3 regions of the Pelosinus sp. UFO1 genome follow, and region 3 is predicted to be linked to each of the others. Evidence: riboswitches for the same ligand, from Rfam matches in the RefSeq annotation. Region 3 holds a riboswitch; each other region holds the start of a gene.
The links. Region 3 has a riboswitch for cobalamin ahead of UFO1_RS05565 (nicotinate-nucleotide--dimethylbenzimidazole phosphoribosyltransferase). Riboswitches for the same ligand answer to the same signal wherever they lie in the genome.
Positions count from the first base shown of each region.

Region 1: another riboswitch for cobalamin. It lies ahead of cbiD (cobalt-precorrin-5B (C(1))-methyltransferase CbiD); the one in region 3 lies ahead of UFO1_RS05565 (nicotinate-nucleotide--dimethylbenzimidazole phosphoribosyltransferase).
Region 2: another riboswitch for cobalamin. It lies ahead of UFO1_RS18815 (sirohydrochlorin cobaltochelatase); the one in region 3 lies ahead of UFO1_RS05565 (nicotinate-nucleotide--dimethylbenzimidazole phosphoribosyltransferase).

Region 1 is NZ_CP008852.1:2,384,603-2,391,547, forward strand. Features, by position in the region: gene UFO1_RS11140 (cobalt-precorrin 5A hydrolase) at 1-514, opposite strand, end outside; gene cobM (precorrin-4 C(11)-methyltransferase) at 511-1,266, opposite strand; gene cbiT (precorrin-6Y C5,15-methyltransferase (decarboxylating) subunit CbiT) at 1,315-1,896, opposite strand; gene cbiE (precorrin-6y C5,15-methyltransferase (decarboxylating) subunit CbiE) at 1,893-2,519, opposite strand; gene cbiD (cobalt-precorrin-5B (C(1))-methyltransferase CbiD) at 2,504-3,604, opposite strand; cobalamin riboswitch at 3,681-3,856, opposite strand; gene UFO1_RS11165 (glycosyltransferase family 39 protein) at 3,963-5,564, opposite strand; gene UFO1_RS11170 (glycosyltransferase family 39 protein) at 5,576-6,945, opposite strand, start outside.
Region 2 is NZ_CP008852.1:3,978,620-3,985,564, reverse strand. Features, by position in the region: gene UFO1_RS25490 (hypothetical protein) at 260-400, shown strand; gene UFO1_RS18840 (DUF2933 domain-containing protein) at 419-679, shown strand; gene UFO1_RS18835 (hypothetical protein) at 729-923, shown strand; gene UFO1_RS18830 (hypothetical protein) at 1,008-1,442, shown strand; gene lgt (prolipoprotein diacylglyceryl transferase) at 1,666-2,427, shown strand; gene UFO1_RS18820 (isoprenylcysteine carboxylmethyltransferase family protein) at 2,429-3,082, shown strand; cobalamin riboswitch at 3,164-3,343, shown strand; gene UFO1_RS18815 (sirohydrochlorin cobaltochelatase) at 3,601-4,467, shown strand; gene UFO1_RS18810 (hypothetical protein) at 4,542-5,291, shown strand; gene UFO1_RS18805 (heavy-metal-associated domain-containing protein) at 5,904-6,113, shown strand; gene UFO1_RS18800 (DUF6803 family protein) at 6,380-6,889, shown strand; gene UFO1_RS18795 (N-acetylmuramoyl-L-alanine amidase) at 6,944-6,945, shown strand, end outside.
Region 3 is NZ_CP008852.1:1,250,811-1,257,755, reverse strand. Features, by position in the region: gene eutS (ethanolamine utilization microcompartment protein EutS) at 1-31, opposite strand, end outside; gene UFO1_RS05575 (response regulator) at 345-1,967, opposite strand; gene UFO1_RS05570 (PocR ligand-binding domain-containing protein) at 1,992-3,194, opposite strand; gene UFO1_RS05565 (nicotinate-nucleotide--dimethylbenzimidazole phosphoribosyltransferase) at 3,337-4,374, opposite strand; cobalamin riboswitch at 4,487-4,683, opposite strand; gene cobC (alpha-ribazole phosphatase) at 4,785-5,390, opposite strand; gene cobS (adenosylcobinamide-GDP ribazoletransferase) at 5,522-6,274, opposite strand; gene UFO1_RS05550 (iron-containing alcohol dehydrogenase) at 6,497-6,945, shown strand, end outside.

The DNA of each region.
Region 1 (6,945 bases), 1.1 Mb from region 3:
AAAATAGTACATTATCGCCATTAACAATTGCTGCATTAATAGATTTTAATTGTTCGAAGGGTTCTATTGTTAAATTGAGTTTTACTGCTAACATATCTGCTGCAGGTTTATTAGCAATATCGGTAGCAGTAGTAATAACTGTTTCGGCGCCTACTAATCCACCGATTAATGTGGTTAGCTCATTGGCACCTCCAATATGCCCTGATAATAAGCTAATAGCATGTTTACCACAATCGTCCATAACGACGATTGCTGGATCAACTCGTTTGTCAATAATATAAGGGGCAATAACCCTAACTACAATACCTGTTGCCATTATGAAAATGAATCCATCGTATTGAGAAAAAACGCTATGAACCAAGGTACTTAGCAATTCATAGGTATTGTGGCGTAGCGGGTTGCGTCCAACTTTGGCAAAAATATCTACGCTTTTTCCTAATTTACTTAGTTTCTCTGCTAGATTATTTCCTAGCAGTGCACCTTGATTCGTCACTGAGATAATTGCCAGTTTCATTTTGCGTCCCGGTACATATGACCAAACTCAGGAGCATATAAGCGTGATAATGCATATTGACTATCTAGGCAACGTCCAACAACAATCATTGCCGTACGGTCGATTTTCGCGTCAGTTATAATTTTTCCAATTGTAGATACTGTGCCTCTAAAGATTTTTTGATCTGGCCAAGAAGCTTTTTGTACGATAGCTACAGGTGTGTCTTGTTCATAACCACCGTCCATTAACTCTTTCATTACATTATCAATCATATGAACACTTAAAAAGATACACATAGTCGCGTTGTGACTAGCCAGTAGAGCTAGTTTTTCTTTTTCAGGTACAGGTGTGCGGCCTTCTAGTCGTGTAATGATTACCGTTTGCGAAACATCAGGTAACGTATATTCACGTTTTAATGCGGCAGCCGTTGCTAAGAAAGAACTAACACCTGGAATTACATCATATGTAATATTTTTTTTATCTAGGGCATCCATTTGTTCTTGGATCGCACCATAAATACTAGGGTCACCAGTATGTAATCGGACTGTCTTTTTGCCTTGACTGGCAGCTTCCTCGATAACGTCGATAACTTGATCTAAGGTCATAGGAGCACTGTTGTAAATTGATGCACCTTGTTTAGCTAGCGCCAATAAGGCTGGATTGACAAGGGAACCGGCATAAATAATAACATCGGCTTCTCCTAATAAACGTTGACCCTTTACTGTAATTAACTCAGGATCTCCAGGACCTGCCCCTACAAATGAAACATGCATTGAAAAACCTCCCAAATATTTATTAGTGAAAATTCTAATATAATTAGCTTATATACCTTTAGTACATATAATGATATAGATTGGATTTAATGCTTGCAACATATTACTGCTTTTCACTTGTTTTATACGTGTTACTTGCATACCAAAAGCTTCTACCGTAAATTCAGGTTTAGCCTGCATACTATGTAAAGCATCATATAATGTTTCTATAGTAATAGCTGTGATAACTAATCTGCCATTCGGTTTAAGTAAACTATTACTTTGGGCTAAAAGTTCTTGTAAGTGACCACCGCTCCCGCCGATAAAGATTACATCAGCAATGGGAAGACCCTGCAATGCCTCCGGTGCGGAACCTGAGATGACTTCGATATTATCTGCGCCAAAATGTATTGCATTAGAACGAATTAGTTGAGCTCCCTCTGGATGCCGTTCGATCGCATATACTTTACCACTACTAGCTTGTAAGGCCGCCTCAATTGAGAGGGAGCCAGTACCGGCCCCAATGTCTATAATAGTGTCAGTAGGACAAATCTTCGCTTTAGTAAGAACTAAAATACGAACTTCTTGCTTCGTCATTGGAATATCACCACGAATAAAGTCCTCATCCTTAATCCCTGGAAAATAGCTCATGCTGCCACCACCATTACACAATGAGTAAACCCATCTAGCATTTTTACTTCACTTAGAGTTGAATGCTTAATCTCTTCATTTTCATAAGACAAATTAGCACACAACCATACTTTTGCATTTAACGGCCAACCATGATCTATGAGTACGCCCGCAATAAACTTTGGATCTTGTTCATAATCAGTTAGAATGCCGAGCTTTTTGTCAGGAGCATAATTTAAATCATTATCATTGGCTGTGCGACCATGCATACTGATAAGACGTGCATCTTGCCATATAGCAGTTATACGGGCGAAAGCTAACTGCATAGAGCTTATTCCTGGGATAACGGTAATACGTTCTGACGTAAATTTAGTTTTAAGAGTAGCTAGGAAACTGTAAAAACCCGGATCACCTGAAACCATTACCACTACATCACTTTGCGAAAGGGATGTAGCGATGAACGTTAAAACGCCACTGATATCTCGATCGATAACTTTAACCGTTGCATGTTTAGGTGCAAATGTTATAAGAGCTCGTTGACTTCCAACTAGTACGTCTGCCTGGGCAATTATGCGACTAGCCACTGGCAATATATAATCAGGTGATCCTGGTCCAATTCCTACTACTATTATTTTATGTTCCATCCTAGATTGCCTCCAATTTCTTGTGCGGTATCATCAGTTGCTAATATATCTCCTTTAAGAGTAATCATAGCAGTACCCACTCTTAGATCACCAAAGATATAACGCTCAGCACGTATGCTGGCTCTTTGGGCAATTACGCGGTACACTTCATGCAATTTGTATTTTGTAATAATTGGCATAGCAGATTCCGTAGTATTACAGTCTAATACTTCTTGTATCGCAGACTGCGGTGCGCCTAGGGAAGCCATATAGGCAGCCAGTGTTTCAAAACGAGCATCAGCCATACGATTATGGGTATGAAAAATCCCTGCAGCCACTTTTACAATTTTTCCCAAATGGCCAAATAACAATACTTGCTCCATACCATAATGTACAGCACTTTCCAACATATGTCCGACAAAATTGCTAGTTTGTATTACTGCTTCTCTAGGGAGATTATATCGATTGATGGCGATTTCTTGTCCCATTTTTCCAGGAGCAAAGACAATTTGATTATATCCTAATGCCTTTACCATAGAAATCTGTGGTGATAATGAATTTTTAAAGGCTTCTTCTGACATTGGTTCCACTATACCAGTAGTACCAATAATGGATAAACCGCCTACAATGCCTAATGTTGGATTTAAAGTTCGTTGTGCTAACCTTTCACCATCAGGTATTGAAATAGTAACACTTACACCACAACCAGTAGGTAATACATCTTGTATTGCTTGCATGATCATTTTACGAGGTCCAGGGTTAATAGCGGGCTGACCAACAGCTACAGATAAACCTGGTTTGGTAACAAACCCCACTCCAACTCCAGCTTTTAGGATTATCTCACTCGTTTTATTGATTTCTACTTCAGCAAAGATCATTGTACCATTTGTAACATCAGGATCATCTCCTGCATCCTTAATGATACTTGCCTTTCCTCCATTATATAAGGGCTGACATGTTGCAATTTTTACATGGATATTTTGTCCCTGTGGTGAGGTTACATGTACAGTAGTAGGCAATTGCCCGGACCATGCTAATAATGCAGCTTTAGTTGCTGCAGCGGCACAAGTGCCAGTAGTAATTCCAGACTTCATTTTTTTTTGCAAAATAAAAACCCCCTGCAGGCAGGAGGTACAATAAACCTAATTTATTCTACCACCTGCCTATCCTCCGTAGGTCATAACGGTGTGTGTCAGAATAGGCAGGTCTCCTGACTCTGGTTCATTACATAGCTAAACCTTCCCGGATTATTTCCAGTGGTATATTCTTAGCTGTGCTCCCCAATACAGTGGCGGGACCGCGCCGGCTTTGACCGGACTTCCCTTTTAAGCATAAGCACCTATTCCCAAATTATTAATTTTGTTATTATGTTGTTATTGGTATATTTTTGTAGTATTCCACTACTACTGCTAATATTCCTGCTATTATTTATAAATTATAGATGATTTATTCAATTAGTCTGTTTCAATCATTGTGATTGGCCACTCGCTGATATAGTGTTATCGCATTACGTGTAGCGACTGGAGAAAACTGCTTAGAAAAAGGTTCATTCATAAAATTCCTGTTATCTTTATTTGAGACCAATATATACGACATACTGGTATCAGAAGTAAATTCTCTGATCGTTTGCGTAGGCATTGTATATTTTCCTGCCCAAGTACCTAGTTGCTGCGGTTCTTCTTCATGTATTAATCGAGGAATATTATAGCCACTATAAAACACCGCCGATGTTGAATATTCACCATAGGAGGCTATTCTAGCCCTTTCTGCTGGTAACTCAGCAGAGATACTTTTAGCAGAGCGTGTTTCTGCTAATGGTATAAGGCCATTATGAATTAGGAATAAATTCATAATTACGGTTACTATTGCTATTATCTGTGGCAAGTGATAGACATTTCCTTTTAATTGTTTCCAAAGTATTAAAGCAATTGAAACGAAAGCACCAATATATAGCATTGTCCAACTAGCTGCAGTTGGGATAAATCGACTACTTAGCGAAATAAGAAGTAATAGCGCAATGGCTGGAATGGATAGCCACCACCAAACCTTTCGATCCTTCAGACTTTGCATTTTCCCTAAAGTATAGCCAATTAGTAAGGCTGCGGGAAAGGATGCAGGGAAAACATATGTAGGATATTTAGTAGCCATCATTGTGTAAAAAATAATCGTTAGAATAGACCAATTTGTTAAATAAATTAGCTGAGATGACGAAAGTTCTTTTCTAACAACACCCATTGATTTAATGAAAATTCCTGACCAAGGTAATAAGCTGATGGGAAATAGGACTAGATAATAATAAAAGACATTATCTTTAGGATGTTCGGACACTGTGGCACGAAGATAGTTATGTAATCCCAAAAAGGTATCAAGAAAATTTGTACCGTGTAATTGGTACATCTTAACATACCAAGGAGCAGCAATTATTAAAAAGGCAAAGATCCCAGGGAGAATAAATACCTTTCTAAATAGCTGCCATTGGCGAGAAATCATTATATAACTACAGATAATTAATCCTGGTAGCACAAGGCCAACAGGACCTTTGGTTAATACGGCCAGTCCCGCGGCCATATAAGCTAATGAAACATACCATTTCGAACCAGTATTTTTCAGACCGAGATATAACATAGCTAAAGTAATACTAGTATAAAAAAATAAGATAGAATCAGTAATAACCATTTTAGCTAATACCCAAAATTCTAAGGAGGTTGCTAATACTAAAGAGCTTAAGAGTGCGGTTTTGGTATTACTAAAAATTTTTTGTCCAAACCAGTAAGTAAAAGTTACACTAGCAGCGCTAAATAATCCGGCAGGAAAACGTGCGGCAAAATCAGTAATACCAAATATCTTAAAACTTATAGCAAGCAACCAATAGACCATAATCGGTTTATCAAACCAATAATGTCCATAAATTTGAGGCGACATCCAATCACCAGTCAGTACCATTTCTTTAGCTGTTAATGCATAATTGGATTCTACAGGGTCGCTTATTGGGAGAGAGGCATTAAAGGATAGAAAAAAGGTTAATGATGAAAGAAAAAGCAACAACATTGTTAAGCGCTTTGCCATAAGTACCTCCCCTATTTTTTGAGTAGTAAAATTTTATCGTCAATAACAGATAAAACCGTAAGTAATTGGATGCTTTTGTTTGTTAAACGATCATATTCAGCTTGTCTAAGGAGAAAATATGCCCTTGGACTTTCTTGAATATATTGATTTAGATCATCATCTTTCTTTAACTCAAATCCATAAACATTTGTATAGAATGTAAAACCTGGGTGTAAGAATTTAATAATATATACTGGAGATGTACCATCATACTGTTTCGTAAACTCTTGCGCAATATGTTTAGTTGTAAAATTTGGTGCGGCTAAAGGGAATAACATAAAAACTAACACCATAGAAAATGAAACCATAGCAATGATTTGAGTCCAAAAGGCACGGCCTATTTCTTTCATCCATGCAAAATAGGCTATTAATAATGCCATTACAATGAAAATTCCAGAGGTTATATAGATTCCAAGTTGTAGTATGGGCATGGTTTTGCTACCGAGAATCATACCGGCTGTAAAAAGTATTGTTAAAAGACCCAATAGGATTGGCCAGCTTGTAAAACGTATGTTTTTGCGTGACCATATCATATCAATGTACCACCCTACTATCATCGCTAAAGGTGGATACATAGGTAAAATGTAAGAGACTAACTTAGTCTGAGAAATTGTAAAAAAGACAAAAATAAATAGTGCCCAAATATTTAAGAATAATAGGGTTGAAAAATTCCTATTACTGGCAGTCAAAGATGCCCATATGGACTGTAGCATAATAGTCGTCCAGGGAAAAAAGCCAAGTACAAGAACTGGAATATAATAATACCATAGTACTAACTCGGGATGTTCAGGAGACGTAAATCTTGTGATATTATGAAAACCAAGAAAGGTATCTATAAAAATACTACCATGGATCTTATACATGATAATATACCACGGGGCAGCTATAAGTGCATAGACAAGCAACCCAGAGGGTATTTTCATGCTCTTTAGCAGAGACCAATTTCTTGTAACCAGTAAGTAAAAAAAGATAATTCCACCGGGGAACAATAGGCCAATGGGGCCTTTCGTTAATGTTGCCAAACCAGCAAAAATATAAGCGGTATAATATCTTTTTTCAATAAAAGATAACAGAGAAAGAGAAAGAAATAAAACTAAGGTAATATCAGTTACAGCAGCTTTACCTAGATAAAAGTATTCGATACTTGTAGCTAATACTAAAGCACTAACCATTCCAGTCCGTTCATTAAATAAACGGCGCCCTGACCAATATACCACTAGAGCGCAGACTACAGCCAAGGCAGCAGAGGGAAAACGTGCAGCAAATTCATTAACACCTAATATTTTATAAGATGCAGCTACTAACCAATAATACATTGGCGGTTTATCATACCAATACTCAC
Region 2 (6,945 bases), 2.4 Mb from region 3:
ACTGCCTAGGCATTGCCGAGGCTTTTTTTACGGAATCAGAAAGTATAACACTTTCTTGATTCCAAGTAAGAACGACTAAGGCTTCTGCCTGCGTCTGAGGACTTGGCACAAGCCAAGTCTTTTCTTATGAGAGAATATACGTGCATTTCTTAGTATCTTAAAAAACAGAAGTTCTTCAAGAGTTCTTCACAGGTTCTTCATAACAGCATGGTAAGATAAGGACAATACAAAGTTCATCAGCTAGATGGAGGAATATAGAATGGAAGAAAACAATAAATCGCCGGAAATAATCGAAGGCAGCGTAGAATATACTCCATGGCAAAAGGGAGTGCTGACATTATTGCAATGGGGTGCTTGGGGCACAGTCTTTATAGCAATAGCGATGATTATGCATTCTTAATCAAGGGAGGAAAATAGGATGGATCAATATAAACAAGTGTCTCAAATCAAAGGACAAGAAACCAGCCACGCGCAACATCAGGGCTGCGGTGGTGGTTGGAAGCATATGGTGATGATGATGGTATGCTGCTTGGCTCCCCTCGGTCTGGTTCTGCTGCTCAAACAAAGTGGTTATGAAGGATCAGCCAATTACTTGGTGCTTCTCATGTGTCCGCTGATGCATTTTTTCATGATGAGGAGCATGGGTAAAAAAGCGGAGGATGAAAAGCAATCTAGTTAGTGATTGGTACACTGACATTTTAAATATAAGACGTAAGGAGGAAAGTACTATGGAAGCATTGATTGTTGAAGCATATGAAAAAGCAGATTCAAAACATTTTTTTGCTATTACAACGAAGCTAGAGCGCTTGTTAAAAAAACGCTATTCGCTGTACGACCCGCGTACCTTGATTACCACTGGACAGGTACGGCGGATTTTAGAGCGCAGAGGCCTTTGGTTTCAATATGCTTTGGTGGAAATCTAATTTTGATCTGAGTTACTCACCCTTTGCCTATAACTATAGGCTTAGTTATATTGATAATAAGATTTTGAAGGAGGATAAATAATTATGAAAAAAAGAATGACAAGTTGGATTATGGGTGGGGTTTTTGCTATTTCTGCCGCTGGTTTGCTAATGGGTACTAATGTGGGAAGTGCGGCGGAGAAAATTGCTGACAAACCGCCAGTTATGCAAGGCAAGATGATGCAAAATGGACAAAAGGATAATATGGAAATGATGAATTCGCCTGAAATGCAAAAACAATGCGTGGATATGATGAAAAGCAGTGATATGCAAGAGACAATGAAAGGGATGATGAAGCAGCCAGAAATGCAGGCCACGATGAAGCAAATGCTGGCAAGTGATCCGGAAATGCGGCAGATCATGCGTGACTTGGTTAATTCGATAGACATCAATGACCAAAATGATAATTCGGTTTCGCAGTTCAGTACACCATCTAATGCACCCGATACCGTCGATCATAATGCTCATCACCCATCCTAGTTTATTTGTCCATCTAAGCTGGCGCTATAAAGCGCCAGCTTGGATCATGAAATCGGTGGATTGATAGTAATGACATGACAGATCATCTTGGTTTGCCAGGAGGTCTTTTATATACATGGAGCTGCCCGTATTCCTGCTGGAAGCGGGCATAACTCCACTTGATGGTAGATGAAATTAACGTAGCCTAGAATAGGCGAAGGATATAGAACGGGGGGGAAGGATCATGTATCCCATCTTATTTAGTATTGGTGGTTTGGAATTTCGCGCCTGGGGACTTATGGTAGCTTTAGGAGTATTTGCCGGCTTGTGGCTAGCGACACGCCTAGCAAGAAACAGTGAGTTTTCGGCAGAGCTATTGCAAGAATATGTTTTATATGGTGTAATAGCAGGATTTTTAGGAGCACGCGTTTGGGAAGTTGTCTTCTCTTGGCAAGACTATAGCAGCAATCCTTTGCAGGCGTTGATGTTTTGGCAGGGGGGGCTCTCCATTCAGGGAGCGGTGATAGCCAATTTATTGCTGGCGGGATGGTATTTCCGAAGTAAAGGATTATCCTTCCGGCGTTTTGCCGATATTAGTACACCAGGTCTTATCCTAGGGCAGGCTATTGGGCGTATTGGCTGTTTATTAAACGGTGATGCCTATGGAAAGCCGACAACTGCCTGGTATGGCGTTGTCTATCAGCCGGGAACATCGGCATATCAAGCATGGGGAGCAATGCCATTGGTGCCAGCCGAACTATTTGAGGCTGGGTTTGATCTCATGATTCTAGCCGTCCTACTGTATATATTCCGTCGGAAACAGTTTGATGGACAGGTGGCAATAACCTATTTCATTCTCTATTCCCTGGCCCGATTTGGTTTGGAATTTTTACGTACGGATAGCTTACTATTTGGCGGTCTTAAAGTGGCGCAAATGACGGCGCTGTTAACGGCAATGCTTGCTAGTAGCTTATGGTTGTGGTATCGGAAAGGAGAGACTGAATAACATGTCAGATTATGGACTATGGCCAATTGTGGTCATCAATTCGCTTATCTTTATTATTTTTGCCTTTAGTTTTACTCGTCCGCGTTCTGGTCGGGATTGGCGTTCCTTTGGTACCTTTTCCGCTTTTATTGTAGCGCTATTTGCAGAGATGTATGGTTTTCCTTTGAGTATTTATTTACTTTCCGGGTGGCTGGGGAGCCACTATCCACAAATCAATCTCTTTTCTCATGATGCCGGACACCTTTGGTATACATTGCTGGGACTAACAGGTGATCCCCACCACAATCCTATTCACGAATTAAGTAACTGGTTTATTTTTGGGGGGCTTATCTTTCTTGGTTTTACATGGAGATTTTTGCACAGTGCCCAGCGTAGGGGTGTGATCGCAGTGAATGGTCCTTATGCCTATGTGCGTCATCCTCAATATATTGCTTTTATCGTGATCCTGTTGGGTTTCTTGCTGCAGTGGCCAACGCTGTTAACATTGGCTATGTTCCCTATTCTTGTGCGGATGTATATTTGGTTGGCTAGGCAAGAAGAACGGGAAGCAATGGAACAATTTGGTGAAGACTATGCCGCCTATGCGGCAGTGACTCCACGTTTTTTCCCCAGATTAGGTCGAAGGGGCCTAATTGGGAGTAAGCAGGATAAGTAAAAAGTTTTGATACACGGTTTGTATTGAACAAAAGCTTGACAACGTTAGATATTGATAGTAACTTTAAATAGGATTTTCTTAACTAAATATAGTAAGATAGGTGCCTACGGGCTTAATAGGGAAGTTGGTGTAAATCCAACACGGTCCCGCCGCTGTAAAGGGGAGCAAACCTGCATGATGTCACTGAAATAATAGTTTTGGGAAGGCGCAGGAATGTTACGATCCTAAGTCAGAAGAACTGCCTATTTAATAGTCACCGTTTACCCACGAGCGATGGGGAGGGGATTTAAGTACATGCTGTTGTACAATATTTCATCGTTGCGTTTTTTCGCAGGGATTTTTATCGATATAACTTTGCCTGGCTTATATTACGTCTCCCGTTCTTGGATGGGAGATTATTTTTTTTACGTAGTGTATTGACGATTCCATCTTGGGGAGCGGAAGTTAGTATGTTGCATGAAAATCTACCCCAATATTCATCATTTGGTATTTAGCTATAATAATTGGAGGAATTTATAATGGAAAAAACAGCTAGTACCGTCAACTGTTTGGCGGATAAAAGGGCTATTTTAGTTGTTAGCTTTGGAACTACTTATCTTGATACGTTGAAAATGGCCATTGAAAGTACAGAAAGCAAAATCAGAGTTACCTTCCCTAATTACGAGGTACGTCGGGCGTTTACTTCCCGTATTGTCATTAAGAAATTGGCTGAGCGAGATGGTATTCTAATTGATACGGAAAAGCAAGCGCTTGAAAGATTGCAAGCTGAGGGATATAAAGAAGTATTCATCCAGCCACTATATGTGGCCGCTGCTGAAGAATATGAAAAGTTAAGAGCGGTTTCTGTACATTTTGCTCATACTAAAGTGTTTGATAAGATTACTCTTGGCCGTCCACTTCTTTATTATATGGGACAGAAAGGCAACCCAGACGATTACCTGATTGCCATTAAGGCTGTTGAAACGCAACTACCTAAGTTAAGAGACCAGGAAGCGATAGTGCTTATGGGTCATGGGGGAGTACATCCTGCTAATACTGCTTATGCCGCTTTACAAATAAAATTAGAAGAAGCCGGGTTGAATAATATTTTTGTATATACTGTCGAAGGTTTCCCAGCACTGGATAGCGTTATTGAAAAATTGAAAAGTAAAAAGGTGAAGAACTTGACTTTGTTGCCATTTATGCTGGTAGCTGGCGACCATGCCACTAAAGACATGGCTGGTGATGAAGAAGATTCTGCTAAATCCCAATTACTTAAAGCTGGGTTTAATGTTGATATATATTTCCACGGCTTGGGCGAAAATCTAGCTATCCAGGATATTTATGTACAGCATCTAAAAGATGCTATTGATCAACTGATCGTGCATAAAGCTAAAAAACACTAGTTTTAAACCGGTCATACTATTATGTAATTTCATGAGATAGATGCCTGTGGGCTGAATTAAAGGAGATTAAAAAGATGAATGCCGAAATTGGCGCTATAATTGGGTTAGGTTTTGTACTCGGGCTTAGGCATGCAATCGATTGGGATCATATCGCCGCTATCACCGATTTTATTGGAGCAGAAGATACGAAGAAAAAAAGTTTCTTCTTATCACTTTACTATGTAATGGGTCATGCGTTGGTTAATTTAGTGTTCGGTAGTGCTGCAATTTTACTCGGAAATGTATTACCAGAATGGGTAGATGGAGTTATAGAACGCATTGTTGGGATTATCTTAATTGGTTTGGGCATTTGGTTAATTGTGGCTCTTTTTAATCGGAAGGATGAGCAAGTATTACTTAGTAGATGGACATTGCTTTTTATGGGGATAAGGAAAATATCATATTGGTTAAAATCAAAATTTAAACCAGTAAGTACTCCAGTGCAGCAAGATTTTTCAGTTGACCTGGGTGCTCGTAGTGCTTGCTGTATAGGAATACTTCACGGAATTGGAGGAGAAACTGGAACACAAATCTTATTATTTACTGCGGCCGCAGGAGCTGGTACGGTAGCTTTAGGACTTACAGCCGTGTTAGCATTTATTATTGGTTTATTTATAGCGCAAACTGTGTTAATCCTTCTTCTCTTAAATGGTTATGCACAAGCTGCAAAAAATCCAAAAGTCTATGTAATATTAGCAAGCACTACGGCGTTATATAGTATTGCAGTTGGCATCATTTTCTTAATAGGCCAGAGCGACTTGCTGCCCACTTTAACCCTGACCTAATGTATTGTCTGGGCAGACATTACGTATGGCTGTCTTAGGGGATTACGATTTCCTGGGGCGGAGAAGTAAAAATCATCTCATAAATCACGCTGGCGACTATCACATAATGGCGAAGAGCGAAAGATAGTGATGTTTTCATACTCATAAAAGAACGATCACCATTCCGCTATTGTCTCGGGCACGAAAACCATGTACCTGATCCATTAGCGAAATAGTTCAGGACGTTTTATTTGAAGAGTTTAAAAAAATTACCTATGCAAGACTAGACAAGCTTAAACACCATTAAATAAGTAGTGTCTTGCAGTCAAAGTTCTTCCAGTAAAGCTGCCGGTAAAGGCAGCTTTTTTTGCGGCAGGTGGTAGTGAGTGCTGGTATATTGGCCGCACGGCAACGCCATCTTTTGGGTCACTATAGGGTATTGACTAGATGAAAACATTATCATATACTTAAATTATACTATACGGGGGTATAGTATAAAGAGGGATGAGTATGTGCTAGTAGACAAGGAAAATGATGAATGTTTTAAAACAATTTCACAAATCATGTCCAGAGACCTTTAGAGTGACTTGGTCTTCGGATAAAGCACTACAGGTAAGAGGGGAGGTGAATGAAATGGGTCAAACTGGTGAAACAGTAATAAAAATCGAAGGAATGTCTTGTGGTCATTGTAAGATGGCCGTCGAGAATGCTCTTAAAGAAGTTGCAGGCGTTGCAAGCGCCTATGTTGATTTGGACAGAAAAGAAGCAGTGGTGACAGGTTTTGCCGCGATTGCCGATCTTCATCAAGCGGTAGAAGAGGCTGGCTATGTTGTAGTTGCTTAATAGTTAGGCGGATGCCAGGGATGGCATCCGTTTTATATCTCAACCACGAAAAGAGGTCGTCAGCGATATCAATCGTACGTAAGTTAGATAAGCATTTTAGTGATTGTCACATCATCAAGGAGAGCAGCCTCTGGGTGGGGGCTGAATCTATGTTAGCAGGATGAAATCTGCACAACTTCATAAGTTCTTCATCGTTTCTTCACAAGATCTTCACATTTTATTTGTATAATATCAATATAAGTTTATTAAGGATGGTGTTTATTGTTATGGTTATGACACACTATATGGAATTGCTGGCTGTCAATCAGCCTTGGAATTTAATTTTGTATATGGTGATTCCTGTGGCTCTGGCGGAAGCACTTGTTGCAACTGAATTTTTCACAGTCTTCCTTCGTGGGTCCAATGCTGGTGGATGGAGAACAGCCAATAAGGTGATTGGTATTTTTCTAGGGTTTTACTTTCTAGGCGTCTTTCTCAACTTAACAACCACTGTTGTTCCTACTATTCAGTGGCGCGGCATTGCTGATATACTCGCGGTAGGGGCTTATCTCAGTGGTGTAATTCCGCTGTTTGGTATTGCTTTGTTGGAACTCGGTGTAATCGGCAAGAGCAAATCTGATGATGAAAAGATGAAGCTCCATTTCATTCTATTGACCGTGTTTCTCGTTGTTGCTCACGTAGCCATGATTTTTGGGATGGTTGATCCAACTATTATGGGATGGAATCCCAATGCTGTTGGTGGAAATATGCAACATATGCAACATATGGGACAATAAAAGTTAAAATAATTCGTTAAAAGCAAAGCAGCCCTTCCTGTAGGAGGGGCTGCTTT
Region 3 (6,945 bases):
CTTGGACCATTCTCGGCTTTTCTACCGCCATACAATTCCCTCACAATCTTCACATTCGTTTGACAATTATAACTATTTGTCTTTTTTTCTTTTTTACCTTGCATATATATTGCCTATCCAATGGACATAATTGCTGTCTGTATATTGTGAAAAATCGGTTGTTATTCTCGTTGTTATTGTTATAGGACTTTTTTGTTTCTCACTCTACATCTTTTTACCACAAAAGCAAAAAAGGACTGCTTTTAAACAGTCCTTTCTCATTCCACTTTATGTTTTATCCCTATTTATATATCCTTTGTACTATTCTGCTTTTCTCCATCACATTCTTGCATTGAACTCAAAACTCATTCCGATTTACCATTTCGTATTTCATTACGATATTGGTTTGGTGTCATACCCATTGCCTGGCGAAATACCCGACTAAAATAACTTGCATCTTGGTACCCTACCTCTGCCGCGATACGCACTGCAGTAAAATCTGGATTTTGCAATAGCTTTTTCGCTTTTTCAATTCTAATTTTTGTTAAAAAATCTACAAAGTTATAACCTTTTTCCTGCTTGAAGAGCCTACTAAAATAGAAAGGGCTTAAATGCACTGTTTGCGCAACCTCTTCCAAGGATATGTTTCTATGATAATTCTTTACTATATAATCGCAGGCTTTATTAATAACTCTAAGGTTCATACTGCTTCTATTTTCTAGCATATTATCCATAAAACGATCCAAGGAATCAAACATCCATGCCTCTACTTGTGTTTTATTAGTACATTCATTTAATCGATTAATACAATTAAAATTCAGTAAGGTAAGCTGCTCCAAATTGGCACCGCCTTCTACTGCTGAGCGTGATAAAACAATTAATAATTCAAGTACGCATGCTTTTACTGTATCAATCGTAACTTTGCTGGTAAATATTCCGTTTAGTAATTCATGCAAAGCTTCTTTGGCCTGTTTTCGATCACCACAGCGAACCTTATCCAGCACAGCTCTCTCATTATGAAAGGGATAATTAAAGGGTCCTGTTGGTAAATAAGGTACATCATCAACATGGATAATCTGGCTATCACCTAAATAAAATCGTTGCCGCTGGGCATGTAATGCCTCAAGATACGATTTGTGGATATCCCTCGGGTCAGAGTAGTAGCGACCAATTCCAATGGTAATACTGATATTCATCTCCCGAGCAATACACTCTTGTATCTCACTTGCAGTTTTCTTAGTATTTTCCTGGATGGATTCAATATCGTCTATCTGAAGAAATCCTAATAAAATGATCAGATTATCACTGCCAAAAGGGGTGACTAAAGCATCGTCACCTGCAACGCTGCAAATAAGTTTGTAAATTCGCTGCTTTATCATTTGTTTTTCTAGCTCGCTATCACTAGAGGTCAGCTGCTTAAAATTATCAACATCAACAGCCAATACAACACCAGGATCTACCTTCATGCCTAAAAACCGAGATCGTTCCTGGAAATGTTCAACGTCTTTAATATTACCAGAAACCAAATCGTGTACAAATGACATTTGGATAAAAGGCATAGCTTCTTCTACGCTTTTTCGCAGATTAATTTCTTCCTGTTGTCTTCTTTTGATTTCATTTACTTTATTTATGGTAAGATACAATGTTCGGGTTATATCGTCTGGACGAACAGGTTTTAGTAAATACTCAACAACCCCAATTGTTAACGCCTGTTTTGCATAGCTAAATTCATCAAAAGCGGTAAGCATGATAATGATTGTGTTTGGTAAAGCTGATCGAATACGCTTAGCTGCTTCTAACCCATTCATTTCAGGCATACGGATATCCATTAAAACAATATCTGGTTTTTCTATTGCAGCAATCTGAACAGCACTCTTTCCGTCTCCTGTTTCGCCTATGATCCGAATGTTCGGACATTTTTGCTCCACAATAAATCGTAATGCTTGCCGCTCTAATTGTTCATCATCTGCGATCAATAATGTATACATTCTTTTCTCCTCTGGTAGACTCTCTTATAAGGAACAGTAGGGAATTCGAATGTAAATGTTAGTTCCTTCCCCTACTTTACTCTCCATGGTAAGGCCATATTCGTTACCAAAATAATGCTGAATTCGCTTGTGAACATTAATGATTCCAAGTCCCGTCGTTTGACCATGAATTTGCTTGCGCTTTTCCGCATGGAAAATAGTACGAATATCCTCTGCTGAAACACCGTCCCCAGTATCACTCACAAGGAGAACTACGTCATTTCCTTCAATTTTTCCACTTACACGAACGACTCCGCCCTCTACTTTGTTTTCCAAACCATGAATAATCGCATTTTCAACTAAAGGTTGAAGAGTAAGAGGAGGAATCTTCGTTTCCATTATCAAAGGATCTACCTCAATATAAGTCTCAATACGTTCTCCAAAACGTACTTTCTGTATCAACAGATAATCTCTGATGGATTTTACTTCTTGTTCTAAGCTTCGTAAAATTTCAATGTCTCTTAAATTATTCCGAAGCAGATCTGATAACGCATAAACTACTTCTTGTGTTTGACTTGCTCCCTCTAGCATAGCCAATCTTGCAATTGTATTTAATGTATTAAACAAAAAATGAGGATTAACCTGAGATTGCAGTGCCTTTAATTCCGTAGCACGCAGCATAGCCTCAAGTTCCGCTTTCACCTTTACTTCTTTTACTAGCTGCTTACTCGCAATATTCGCTACACCAATTTCTACAATATAATTTGACATGATATAAATTAGGTCTGCTGCTGCTTTAATTCTTTTTTCTGGTACAACCTCTATAATATCAAAAAACTCTGACAATAATTCTGAATCCAATCCTAGGTTAGCTGTTCGCTCAAACATTTCAGCTTTCGTATCATAGTCCGCTTGTGCAAGAATAACTTGTCCTGCAAGAAAAGCCCCTATATACTCATTGTTTACAATGATTGGTGCCGCCAAATCGGTTAAACCATTATGACAGCGATAGACAGAGGGCTTTTGGTTACCCCGCCCTCCTCTATCATCACATTGGGTGCAACGGGCAAACCCTTCAGAACAAGATCGGATATAAGTGCAAAATTTCGTAAAATTACTAGGATTGGTAATAGGATTTCCTTCAGGGTCTACAATTACGGACGCTAACCCAGTAGCTTCTGAGAATTTATCCTGAATTTCCTGTAAAATCTGAGTATTTACAATTTCACCTAAGGTAAATCCATTCATTGTTTGCACTAGAAGACCCCCTCATAAGACTTCAGCATCATATCACTTTTTTGCTATTTTATATGAGGAGTATTAGCTAAAGAGCAAACTAGTTCCTGCTAACAGCAATAAATTACTATATTCTAGCAAGTAAAGGCAATCTTTACATGGCAACAACCTGGTTGGGAGCAGGCACAGGCTCACTTAACACAAAATCAGACATTCTTGCCATATTATGAATTGTGTAAGACATTGTCTTTAACATAGAAACCATAAGAACAGCACCTGTTCCTTCCCCTAATGCCATATTTGCCCGGATTAATACATCCTCTGCTAGAATATTTCCCAACATCAGTGAGTAGGCCATCCCAGGTTCCTTTGACATATGTGATGGAATCGCATGTTTTTCAATAGTACCATCGATGCGCGCTGCACAAGCATAGGCAACTGCTGTTATAAATCCATCTATTACAAAGGGTATCCTGAGTCTTGCGCACTCTAACATGCCGGCACAGATAGCAACAATATCAAATCCCCCTACACAACGTAAAATATCTTTTACAGTATTCATTTGGGCTTTATGGCGTTCTACCCCTTTTGCAACCACATTCCGTTTTCTTTTTAATAATTCATTATCATTTAAGGCAGCCCCATAACCTACCACAAATTCGGGTAACATTCCCGTTAAAGCATGAAGCACTGCTGATGAGGTTGTGGTATTGCCAATTCCCATTTCACCAAAAGAAATTAGGTTATAACCTTCCTCAACCAAATGCTGAACCATTTCTTTGCCCACATCCCAAGCTTGTTCAAATTCAGCCTGACTCATAGCTTCTTCTTTCATAAAGTTTTTAGTACCTAAGGCAACTTTACGATTAATACCAGCTTCTAATTTATTATTAATTCCAATGTCAACTACGCTATAAGGTATTTGATTGTGCCGACAAAAACAACTGATCGTGGCATGACCTGCTGCCATATTTTTCGTTTGCAAATAAGTAATCTCGATCGGGTCATTGGCAGTTCCCTCTTCTACCACACCGTTATCTGCTGCAAAAATTATATGATGAGGCTTCATTTCTGGATTGATCTTTCCCCAAGACAAGATGATTTTTTTTAAATATTTTTCTAGTAGGCCCAAACTTTCTCGAGGTTTTGCTGCTCCGTTCAGCAACTCATCAACCTTTTTTTCCAAATCCATTTTTACTCCTCCTTTATTTTCATATCATTTTTAAATATAAAAATACCTAGCCCAAAAGGCTAGGTATTTTATAAAAAATCCCATCCTTCTGGCATTACCCCTTACGCGGAGGTAAATGACAGCCATAACAGGCAGGTCTCCTGACTTACGGATCATAAAACCTTACGCCTTCCCAGTTTCCTGGTGGCAATGTAAGAGTATCTCCCCGATTACAGTGGCGCGACCGCGTCGTTTAAGGATCTTTACAATCCTTCCGAACTTCCCTATTCTCCTCTTTACGTAAGAGGCACCTGTTTGGTGGCAAATTATTCAGTTGTCACAGTAGTTCTACAATGAAACCTGTTCTCCTATGTGTAACAAGTATGTTAGCAAGATAGTAGGGTAGATGGTAAAAAATGTCCCATCTAACCTTATTTTAAATGGCAAGTATCGTTGACCAAGGAAAGAATTGGCTGGTTACTAAAGTACTCAATGATATTAATTCCTGTACTATCTTGACGGATAGACCACATCTTATCTAGACTTAACTGCAATGCATCACAAAGCAGTACTCTCATTGTGCCTCCATGACATACAATCACAATCGTTTCCTCTTCATGCGCCTTAATACATTGGCTTAAGGCCCCCTTCGCCCTCCATTTAAGATCCAGAAAACTTTCTCCTTCTGGCGCTTTAATTGCTCCTGGGGAAGAATACATGCTTGTTAAAGCCTCAGGCCAAAGCGCCATAATTTCGGCATAGGTACACCCTTCCCACAAGCCAAAGTTTATTTCGCGAAATCCTTTTATCTTTATCCCTTGCAAATTATGATACCGAGCGATGATATTTGCCGTCTGAGCTGCACGGGATAAATCACTACTATAAACTGCACTTATATTTTCCTTAGCAAGCCGCTTTCCTACCAATTGGGCTTGTTCTAATCCTTTTTCATTTAAGGGAATGTCACTATGCCCTTGGTACTTTTTTGCCTTATTCCAAGAAGTTTGACCATGTCTAACGTAAATTACTTTAGTCAACGCCTCACCCCTTCCTTGCTTTAAAATTATTCACCTTACAAAGGTATATTCTATAGGTATTAATTTGTTCACTAACACAACGAAAGATATAATTATTATAAAAATTACACTAGCTTTACTACATATGAAAACTAAAAAAGAAATACTACTAGAGCTACAAGTTCTGTCAGTTCAACAACTGCCCCATATACATCACCTGTTAAGCCGCCTAAACGTTTATTGACATATTCAGCAACAAGGATGGCAAAGGCAATTGCTACCCCACTACTAAGTAAAACAAGTTTACCGAAAGGAACTAATAATAAAATTGCTATTAGACCTGCTATATAAAGAGTATTTTTATGTTCGCATTGACTAAGTCCTTTACCTAGTCCATCAGCCCTAGCATAAGGGTATAGAGTAATCGCCATGACAACAGCAGTTCTACCTATGATCGGCATTACAAATATCGCTATCGGCAGCAGCACCGGTTCAATGTCTAAAATTAATGAATATTTCATTACAATCAACAGACAGAAGGACATGGCACCAAAAGCGCCAACTCTGCTATCCTTCATAATTTCTAACATTCTTTCCCTAGATTTCCCCGAAAAAACACCATCTACTGTATCCATTAATCCGTCACAGTGCAATCCGCCAGTAATGATAATTTCAATTAGAATTATACTCACGGCCATAAGGTGTAACGGTAACTTTACACCCCAAAAATTTTGTGCCCCATAAACAATTCCCGTTAATAATAAACCTATGATACCACCTATAATGGGAAAGAATTTAACACTACGGCTAAAGCTATCGGGTGACCACTGTTTTTTTGTTTTAATAGAAATCCGCGTTAAAAACTGTAAGCCAGTGAGAAAGTCCTCAATCACATTCCCCAACAATCCTCCACCTCCCCTTAATAAAAACTAGCCAAAAGTCTGCATTTCCGCTCCCCTTACTACATAACAAAGTGATAATACTATTATACAACCTTATTATGGGTCTCCTTTGTTATGTTGTATTGATTTATTGCTCAAATGTGAAAAGCTTCCATGACAAACCTTGCTGAATTAAAACAGCAGTGTTATGGTTTAATAAAATAGGAATGAGGAGGATATACCCTTATGAATAAAAAGATTTATGAATACTTTATGACACCGATTAGTATTTTAGGCGTTGGCTGCTTGGAACAAATTATAACTTATATTAAACCTATGGCATTTAGAAAAGCTCTGATTGTCAGCGATAAAGTATTAGTTGAAATCAAATTAATTGATAAATTAACAGAGCTCTTAACAAATGCTGGCATATTCTTTATTATCTACGATGACGTTTCACCAAATCCAACCATCCCTCAAGTTGATTATGGACTAAAGTTATTTAAAGATAACGGCTGTGATTTTCTTATATCCTTTGGCGGAGGTTCCCCGCACGACTGCGCTAAAGCCATTGCCTTATTAGCAACAAATGGTGGAGAAATTAAAAACTATGTTGGTATGAATAAATCCAAAAAACCTTCAGCACCGCTGATTGCGGTCAATACTACTGCTGGTACAGGAAGTGAGCTAACTCG